DNA from 4 places in the Streptomyces sp. NBC_01171 genome. Region 1 is predicted to be linked to each of the others. Evidence: riboswitches for the same ligand, from Rfam matches in the RefSeq annotation. Region 1 holds a riboswitch; each other region holds the start of a gene.
What was found. A riboswitch is a leader RNA that binds a small molecule or an ion and turns the genes downstream of it on or off. The one in region 1 is predicted to bind cyclic di-AMP.
Positions count from the first base shown of each region.

Region 2: another riboswitch for cyclic di-AMP. It lies ahead of OG448_RS12715 (transglycosylase SLT domain-containing protein); the one in region 1 lies ahead of OG448_RS26540 (C40 family peptidase).
Region 3: another riboswitch for cyclic di-AMP. It lies ahead of OG448_RS07465 (peptidoglycan DD-metalloendopeptidase family protein); the one in region 1 lies ahead of OG448_RS26540 (C40 family peptidase).
Region 4: another riboswitch for cyclic di-AMP. It lies ahead of OG448_RS16340 (M23 family metallopeptidase); the one in region 1 lies ahead of OG448_RS26540 (C40 family peptidase).

Region 1 covers NZ_CP108609.1:5,749,481-5,751,671, forward strand. The annotation lists gene OG448_RS26530 (8-amino-7-oxononanoate synthase) at 1-36, shown strand, start outside; gene OG448_RS26535 (ATP-binding protein) at 259-729, shown strand; gene OG448_RS26540 (C40 family peptidase) at 790-1,263, opposite strand; cyclic di-AMP (ydaO/yuaA leader) riboswitch at 1,267-1,490, opposite strand; gene OG448_RS26545 (hypothetical protein) at 1,823-2,131, opposite strand; gene OG448_RS26550 (ATP-dependent Clp protease proteolytic subunit) at 2,139-2,191, opposite strand, start outside.
Region 2 covers NZ_CP108609.1:2,782,633-2,784,823, forward strand. The annotation lists gene OG448_RS12710 (polyprenyl synthetase family protein) at 1-485, opposite strand, end outside; cyclic di-AMP (ydaO/yuaA leader) riboswitch at 1,034-1,267, shown strand; gene OG448_RS12715 (transglycosylase SLT domain-containing protein) at 1,272-1,754, shown strand; gene OG448_RS12720 (HAD family hydrolase) at 1,824-2,191, opposite strand, start outside.
Region 3 covers NZ_CP108609.1:1,625,818-1,628,008, forward strand. The annotation lists gene OG448_RS07465 (peptidoglycan DD-metalloendopeptidase family protein) at 90-833, opposite strand; cyclic di-AMP (ydaO/yuaA leader) riboswitch at 846-999, opposite strand; gene OG448_RS07470 (M16 family metallopeptidase) at 1,232-2,191, opposite strand, start outside.
Region 4 covers NZ_CP108609.1:3,529,158-3,531,348, forward strand. The annotation lists gene OG448_RS16330 (dihydrofolate reductase family protein) at 1-371, shown strand, start outside; tRNA gene OG448_RS16335 (tRNA-Met) at 437-510, shown strand; cyclic di-AMP (ydaO/yuaA leader) riboswitch at 771-939, shown strand; gene OG448_RS16340 (M23 family metallopeptidase) at 947-1,984, shown strand; gene OG448_RS16345 (aldo/keto reductase) at 2,062-2,191, shown strand, end outside.

The sequences.
Region 1 (2,191 bases):
GCCGTACGGGTCATCACCGCTGTTCGGCCCTGCTGAGGCCGGGAAAAACCCCGTCAAATACGGTCTCGCGTCGCAGAGTTCACCCCGTTGAGCGACAGATGTCCGCGTATCTGGGGGGTTGGTCCACCGGACCGCTTCCGTGATGGCAGTCTGACGTGCAGGCACCAGAGCGGGACCGTGTCCGAAGCCTCCGCCCCGCGTCCTCGCGCGGCCCGTGGGAGGACGGCGGGCCGCCCGTGGGAAAGGGACGACTTCGCCATGGCAGACCATCTGGAAGCATCCGTCACTCTGCCGAGCGATCCCGCGTCGGTCCGGGCGGCCAGGTCCTACGTGGTGGGCACCCTGGCGAGCTGGGGGCTCCCCGCGGACGACGAGGTCATCGACACCGTGCGCCTCATCGTCTCCGAACTGGCCACCAACGCCGTCCAGCACACCCTGGGCCAGTCGCCCACCTTCACCGTGGACGTCGTACTGGCCCGGGACGAGCTGCTGCTCATCGGCGTGACGGACAGCCATCCCCGGCTGCCGAAGAGACTCCCGGCCGCCGTCGCCCAGGACAACGGGCGCGGCATGGCCATCATCCGGTGTCTCACCGTCGAGTGCGGCGGCAAGCTGCGCGTCCGGCCGACCCGCGAGGGCGGCAAGACGGTCTTCGTCGAGCTGCCCTGGTGCGTGCCGAGCCGGCCGCGGCCCACCACGGCCCGTCCGGAACCCTCTCCGGCCCGCTGAGCCGGGGAACGACCTCGGGGCGCGTGTACGCCCGTGGAGACCGTTCCCCGGCCGTCGCCGCTAGTTGACCCGGCCGTACCAGACGCTCTTGGTCCAGATCTTCTGGAGCCGCACCACGTCCCCGGTCTTCGGCGCGTGCCAGATCTTGCCCTTACCGGCGTAGATGCCGACGTGGTAGACGCTGGAACCCGAGTGGAAGAAGACCAGGTCGCCGGCCTTGCGGTGGCCCGAGGAAATGTGGTGCGTCTTGTTGTACTGCTGCGCGGCCGTGCGCGGCAGCTTCTTGCCGGCCTTCTTGAACGAGTACAGCGTCAGGCCCGAGCAGTCGAACCGGCCCGGCCCGGTGGCTCCGTAGCGGTAGGGGGCGCCCTTCTTGGACGCCGCGACCTTCAGTGCCTTCGACGCGGTGGTCGCGGCGGAGGCGTCGGTGGCCAGCCCCGGCACCATGATGGACCCGCCGACGGCGGCCAGGGTGAGGGCGGAGGCCGTACCGGCCCGGGCCATCAGCGACGGGACACGATTGAGCGCAGTCATGCGCAACCCTTCGTCAGCCGCCTGTGAAGGATGACCTGTCGGATTCGGGCTGGCGAAGTTGCCCGGCCGTGTCACCACGGCTTCACCCCAAGGGTTGCTCGGCACGATCGTCCGCATCTCGCGGACATCCGTCCCGGCGACCCGGCTTGCTCGGGTCCTCCACTCCTGCCGATGCACTTCTGTCGACCGGTCATCCGGGCGGCGGCAGGACTCGGCGTCCGCCTGGATGCGCCCCGCCGGTGTGGCGGGGGCTTGTCGTCAGACAGGGATCTTGGCCCACTCCTGTCCGAAAATCCCAATGGAATCGGGGGTTTGTGGTGTTACTCACCACTCACCCGTTCGGGTGGACAGGGGTGTGTCCGAGTCGCCGTCAGTTCCCGTGCACAGCCCCGGACCTGGGCTTCGATCGTCGCGCGGCGGCCCGCCGGGCGCATCGCGCGCAACTCGGCGGGCCCGGAAACGGCTCCGGAGATACACCGGTCGGCGGTAGCACGTTCGGCCCGTTTCGGCTCGGGCGGACGACACGCCGGGCGCTGTCCGGCCGGCGCGGGTGTCCGGGTCAGCCGACACCATCGGGCGGGAGCGCGACGCGCGCGGTCCGGCGCTCGCCGTCCAGCACCCGCAGCGCGTGGGCCAGCGTGCCCCCGTACAGCTCCCGTTCGCCCCGTGCGTGCATCAGTGCGAGCGCGTCGCGGAGCGCGGCCGTCGTGCGCACCAGCGCCTGCGCGGCCCTCAGGGCCCGGTACGTGTCCCCGTGCCGGGCCGGGTTGATCCGGCCCAGCAGGTCGGCCGCCTCCAGGTAACGGTCGATCAGCTCGCCCTCGGCCCGGGTCAGCGCGGGCAGCGGCGGCAGCTCCTCAGGCAGCACGGCCGGCTCAGCGGGCGCCGGGCAGGTTCTCGCGGGCGCCCACGATCCCGTCGACCAGGC
Region 2 (2,191 bases), 3.0 Mb from region 1:
GGACCCGCGGTCTCCATTATCTGGCCGGTGACGAGGCGCTCGAAGGCGAGGGCCTGCACCCGGACGGCCTCGGGGCCGAGATCGGCGAGTATCTGCGTGGCGCGGGCGAAGAGGAAGTCGCCGGTGAGCACCGCGACGGAGTTGCCCCAGCGGGTGTTGGCGCTGTCCACGCCACGCCGCACGGCCGCCTCGTCCATGACGTCGTCGTGGTAGAGCGTGGCCAGGTGGGTCAGCTCGACGACGACGGCCGAGGGGACGATGCGCGGGGCGTGCCGGTCGCCGAACTGGGCGGACAGCAGCACGAGCAGCGGACGGAACCGCTTGCCGCCGGCCCGCACCAGATGCTGGGCGGACCCGGTGATGAAGGGGACCTCGCTCTTGGTGGCCTCTAGCAGGCCCGCCTCGACAGCCGCCAGTCCGGCCTGGACATCGGCTTCCAGTGCCTGGTCCCGCACGCTCAGCCCGAACGGCCCGACGACGGTCACGAGGTTCTCCTGTCTGCTGGTGTCTGCTGGCGACTTCACGGCTTGTCGATAGGTCGCTGCCATCAGTCAAGTCAGCGTATCCGGTCCTCTTTCGATCACCGATCGCACCCACCGGTCCAGCTCGTGAGGTATCAGATTTCGTCCGGCATGTACCGGATGGGTGGACAACGGTCGGTATAGGGGGAGTCGGTCGGACGATCCGACACTCCGGGGGTCACACCGGGCCAACGAACGGGAGGGGCCGCGAGGTTCCGCCCGCGGGGGACCGACACTCCCTAATACCCACAGACGGCGCAAATCCACATAATCCCCCATGTCTGATTTTGCGTATTTTGCGATTCCGTGAGTTGGCTCACGCGGACCGCCCTGTCGCGTGTACCCCCACAAGTCCCCCTCTCACCCCCTTCTTACCGTGCCCGGTAAGGAAGTTGAGGATTGGCGGACGCAAAGGATCAAGTAGGCCATTTGGGACAGACCAAGGTCAACTAGCGCTTTGGGTGAATCCACTACTTGTTCCGGACATGTGCGGTCGCATACGTTCCCGCCCTGTCAGGCGAACGCCGAATCCTGCCGCGCCTGGCACACCCACTCACGAACTCATTCGTACGGCAGGAGCGGGGGACCCAGGTAAGCCGCCGGACCGGACGACAGATGTCGCGCCGGGACGGCTCGGGGTGAAGCCAACTCGTCCCCGGTGTCCGACGGGCACCGGGGACGACGCGGCCGGGCACCTCCCCGCCCGAACCCGACAGCTCACCTCGCAGGCGACGGAGAGGAAACACCGACATGTCTGCTGCTGCTCAGCCGCGCCGTGCCCGCACCAAGCGCATCGTCCGCACGCTCACCGTCGCCGGTACCGGTGCCGCGATGTTCGCGCTCCCCCTCATCGGCGCCACCAGCGCCTCCGCCGCCCCGGCCGCCAAGCCCGCCGCCGCCTCCACCGTGTACCCGAACAACCTGGACGGCTGGATCCGCCAGTCCCTGGCGATCATGGCCGAGAAGGGCATCCCGGGCACCTACAACGGCATCCACCGCAACGTGATGCGCGAGTCCTCGGGCAACCCGCTGGCCATCAACAACTGGGACATCAACGCCATCAACGGCACCCCGTCCAAGGGCCTGCTCCAGGTGATCGACCCGACCTTCCGGACGTACCACGTCGCCGGCACGTCCTTCGACCCGTACAACCCGGTCGCCAACATCACCGCCGCCTGCAACTACGCGTACCACCGCTACGGCTCGATCGACAACGTCAACGGCCCGTACTAAGCCCCCGCACGGTCCCTGTGCACCGCGCCCCCGTCGCACGCCTCGCGCGTACGGCGGGGGCCGTCGGCGTCAGGGGGCGAACAGGCGCTCCAGGACGACGGCCACCCCGTCGTCCTCGTTGGAGAGGGTCACCTCGTCGGCGACCGCCTTCAGTTCCGGGTGGGCGCCGGCCATGGCGACGCCGTGGGCGGCCCACTGGAACATCGGGATGTCGTTCGGCATGTCACCGAAGGCCACGGTGTCCGCGCGGCCGAGGCCCAGGTGCTCGGCGGCCAGCGCGAGACCGGTCGCCTTGGTGATCCCGCACGGCTGCAGCTCGACCGTGCCGGGCCCCGACATGGTGACCGTGGCCAGCGAGCCGACGACCGAGCGGGCGGTGGCCGCCAGTTCGTCGTCGGACAGCCGGTCGTGGCGCAGCAGCACCTTGCTGATCGGCG
Region 3 (2,191 bases), 4.1 Mb from region 1:
CCATGGCTATTTTTTGGACAGCGCACGGAGGAAAGCGGGCAGCGAAAAGCCCCGGCCGGGTGGGCCGGGGCTTTCACGAGACCGGAGGGTCAGACGTTCACGCCGTGCTTGCGGAGGTAGGCGACGGGGTCGACGTCGGACCCGTACTCCGGGCCGGTGCGGGCCTCGAAGTGCAGATGCGGGCCGGTGACGTTGCCGGTGGCGCCGGACAGGGCGATCTGCTGGCCGGGGACGACCCGCTGGCCCACGGTGACGCCGATGGACGACAGATGGCCGTACTGGGTGTACATGCCGTCGGCCATCCTGATCACGATCTCGTTGCCGTACGCGCCGCCCCAGCCGGTGGAGACCACGGTGCCGGCGCCGGCCGCGTGGACCGCGGTGCCGCTGGCGGCGTGGAAGTCGATGCCGGTGTGCGAACCGGACGACCACAGGGAGCTGGAGGCTTGGTAGGCGGTGGAGACGTAGGAGCCGGTGATCGGCATGACGAAGGAGTTGAGGCGCTCGCGCTCGGCCTTGCGGGCGGCGCGCTCCTTGGCCTCGCGGGCCCGCTCGGCGGCGGCGCGTTCGGCGGCCTCCTCGGCGGCCTTGCGCTCGGCGGTCGCCTTCTGCGCGGTGGCCTGGGCGGCGATCTCGTCGGCGAGGGTGTCGCTGACGGCGATGACGGGGGTGAGGCCGGTGTTCTCGACGGAGTTGTCCGCGGCGAGCGCCGGGGAGGCCGCGAGGGTGCCGACGACACCGGTGGTGAGGGCCGCGACACCGGCCGCCGTAGCGGTGGTGCGCTTGACCCGGCCGGGCTTGCGGTGCTTCCCGGTGGCGCACATGAACGCCATGAGCAGGCTGGTCCTTTCCTTCCCTCTCGCCTACCGGGTTAGCTGACGGGTTCGGAGCAGGAAGGTCTCCTACGGCCGCCCTCGCTCGCGCGCGGGCGCCCGATTCACCCCAGGGACTGCGGTGGGTCCCCGGCTCCCCCTACGGGGGACTCGGCGATGACTGTCCGGTGCCGCGGGCGCGGCGCACTGCCTGACGAACAGCCCGGAAGAAGCTAAAGGGGACGGGAGCGGATCTTCAAACGGGTCCGGACTTTTGTAGCGCATCCCACACTCCCCAGGGGGTAACCTCCGCCCCAATCCGGACATTTGGTGACCGGTGTTCGATGACACTCCCGAACACAGTTGTGGGCCCCGACGACTCATGCGTCGTCAGGGCCCACACGCGCGTGCCGGTACCGCTACTCGGCCGAGACCACCTTGACCTCGCCGATGCCGAGCGCCTCGACGGGCTCCTTGATCTGGGCGGCGTCGCCGACCAGGACCGTGACCAGCCGGTCGGCCGGGAAGGCGTTCACCACGGCGGCCGTGGCCTCCACGGTGCCGGTGGCCGCGAGCGTGCGGTACAGCTCCGCCTGGAAGTCGTCCGGCAGGTGCTGCTCGACCTGGTCCGCGAGGGTGCCGGCGACGGCGGCGGCCGTCTCGTACTTCAGCGGGGCCACGCCGACGAGGTTCTGCACGGCCACGTCCCGCTCGGCGTCGGTCAGGCCCTCGGCGGCCAGCGTGTGCAGCACCGTCCACAGGTCCGCGAGCGCGGGGCCGGTGTTCGGGGTGTCCACGGAGCCGCTGATGGCGAGCAGCGAGGCGCCGGTGCCCTCCGGGGCGGAGCGCAGCACCTGGCCGAAGGAACGCACGCCGTAGGTGTAGCCCTTCTCCTCGCGCAGGACGCGGTCCAGGCGGGAGGTGAGGGTGCCGCCGAGGCAGTACGTGCCGAGCACCTGGGCGGGCCACACGCGGTCGTGCCGGTCGGAGCCGATCCGGCCGATGAGGAGCTGGGTCTGCACGGCGCCGGGCCGGTCCACGATGACCACGCGGCCGGAGTCGTCGGCGGTCACCGGCGGCACCGGGCGGGCCTGGCCGGGCGTGCCGGTCCAGGCGCCCAGGGTGTCGGCGAGCAGCGCGTCGAGGTCGATGCCGTCGAGGTCGCCGACGACCACCGCGGTGGCGGTGGCGGGGCGGACATGGCGGTCGTAGAAGGCGCGGACGGCGCCCGCGTCGATCTTCTCGACGGTCTCCTCGGTGCCCTGGCGCGGCCGGGACATGCGCGCGGAGGCCGGGAACAGCTCCTTGGACAGCTCCTTCGCGGCGCGGCGGGCCGGGCTGGCCAGCTCGTGCGGGATCTCGTCCAGGCGGTTGCGGAC
Region 4 (2,191 bases), 2.2 Mb from region 1:
TGGGCGCCGTCATCGTCGCGGCGGACGGCACCGAGCTGGCGCGCGGACACTCCCGCGAGGGCGGCGACCCGGTGGTCCACGCCGAGGAGGCCGCGCTCGCCAAGCTGGACCCGGCCGACCCGCGCCTGCCCGGCGCCACCGTCTACAGCAGCCTGGAGCCCTGCGCCCACCGCGCCTCCCGGCCCGTCCCGTGCGCCGGGCTGATCCTGGCGGCGGGGGTACGCCGGGTGGTCACCGCCTGGCGCGAGCCGGACACCTTCGTCACCGCGGCCGACGGCGCGGGCGTGCTCGGTGCCGGGGGCGTGGAGGTCGTGACGGTGCCCGAGTACGCCGCTCTCGCACAGGAGCCGAACGCTCACCTTCCGCACTGAGGCCCACGTCACGGCGGGGTGTGTGCGCGGGGCCCCGCGGATGACGTATGCTTGAGACACAACGACGCGGGGTGGAGCAGCTCGGTAGCTCGCTGGGCTCATAACCCAGAGGTCGCAGGTTCAAATCCTGTCCCCGCTACTGAAGACTCAGGGCCGGAATCCAGTAAACGGATTCCGGCCCTGAGTGTTTTCCGGGGCGACTGGTGTTTTTGAGTCACCAGCAAAACTCCTGTGACTCCTGAAGTGCAGTCAACTCGCCCTGTTCGCGCTACTTCTGACCGGTATACACCCCGTCAGAGGGTCAAACGATCAAGCTGAACGGGCTTGGAATCCGGTGCGCGTGTCTATTAACGTTCGATAACGCAGTGCGGTCGTTACAGCCGTCAGCAGAGACGGCGCCGTGCGCACACGCCGAATCCCGCAAGGGAACCGGGGACCCACCAACTTGGGGTGAATCGCGCCCTGTCCGCCGTGCACCGCTCTCGGAGCACGCCGGGTTTACGCGCGTAGGAGACCTTCCTGCTCCGAACCCGTCAGCTAACCCGGTAGGCGGAGGAGGAGAGGAGTGCGCCCGCGTGGCGTCCAACCGGCCTGCCCCACAAGCCCCGTTCGCGCCGGACGCGAGTGAGCCCTTCGCCTACGGCGCCCCCCGCGCGGAAGGCGACGCGTGGGAGGAGTGGAATCCCACCGAGGAGTCCCTGCCCCCCGTACGCGGCCGCCACCGGGTGGCCAAGCAGCGCGGCGGCGGACTCGCCCGCAGCTCCACCGTGCTCGGCGTCGGTGTCATCGCCGCCGTCGGCGCGGGTGGCATGGCGAGCGCCAACACCGGCAAGCCGCCCGTCTCCATCGCGCTGCCCGACCTGCCCTCCGTGGACTCCCTGATCGACGGGCACCACGACACGGAGACGCCCGCCGCCTCCCTCGCCGGTGTCGCCACCGCCACCGCCACGGCCACCGCCGCCGGCGACGACTCCACCGCCGACGCGGGCGAGGCGCTGCGCAGCCGGATCATGGCCCAGGCCGAGCGGCAGCAGAGCAAGGCCGACAGCCGGGCCACCGCGGCCGCCGTCGCCAAGGCCGACCAGCAGGCCGCCGACGCCGCCGCCAAGGCCGCGAAGGAAGCCTCCGTGAAAGCCGCCGCGGCCAAGGAGAAGGCGGAGGCCGACGCCGAGAAGAAGGCCGAGGAGGCCCGTCTCGCCACGCTGGCCAAGCAGTACACGCTGCCGACCTCCTCGTACACGATCACCTCGACCTTCGGGCAGGCCGGCTCGATGTGGTCCTCCGGGTACCACACCGGGCTCGACTTCGCCGCGCCCACCGGCACGCTGATCAAGGCGATCCACAGCGGCACGATCACCGAGGCCGGCTGGGCCGGGGCGTACGGCTACCGCACGATCCTCACCCTGGACGACGGCACCGAGCTGTGGTTCTGCCACCAGTCCTCGATCAGCGTCAGCGCCGGGCAGAAGGTCTCCACCGGCGAGGTCATCGGCCGGGTCGGCGCCACCGGCAACGTCACGGGGCCGCACCTCCACCTGGAGGTCCACCCGGGCGGCCAGCCCACCGGCATCGACCCCGGCGCGTGGCTGCGGGGCAAGGGGCTCAATCCCTGAGGGTTCCTTCCGGGGATTGACCGGGTCCTTGCCCGGAACCGGAATGGACGGGACCCGAGTGATCGTTGAGAAGAGACATGACTGCTTCTCTGCGCAAACTCGGCTCCTCCTCCCTCGAGGTCTTCCCGCTCGCCCTCGGCGGCAACGTCTTCGGCTGGACCGCCGACCGGGACACGTCCTTCGCCGTTCTCGACGCCTACCTCGCCG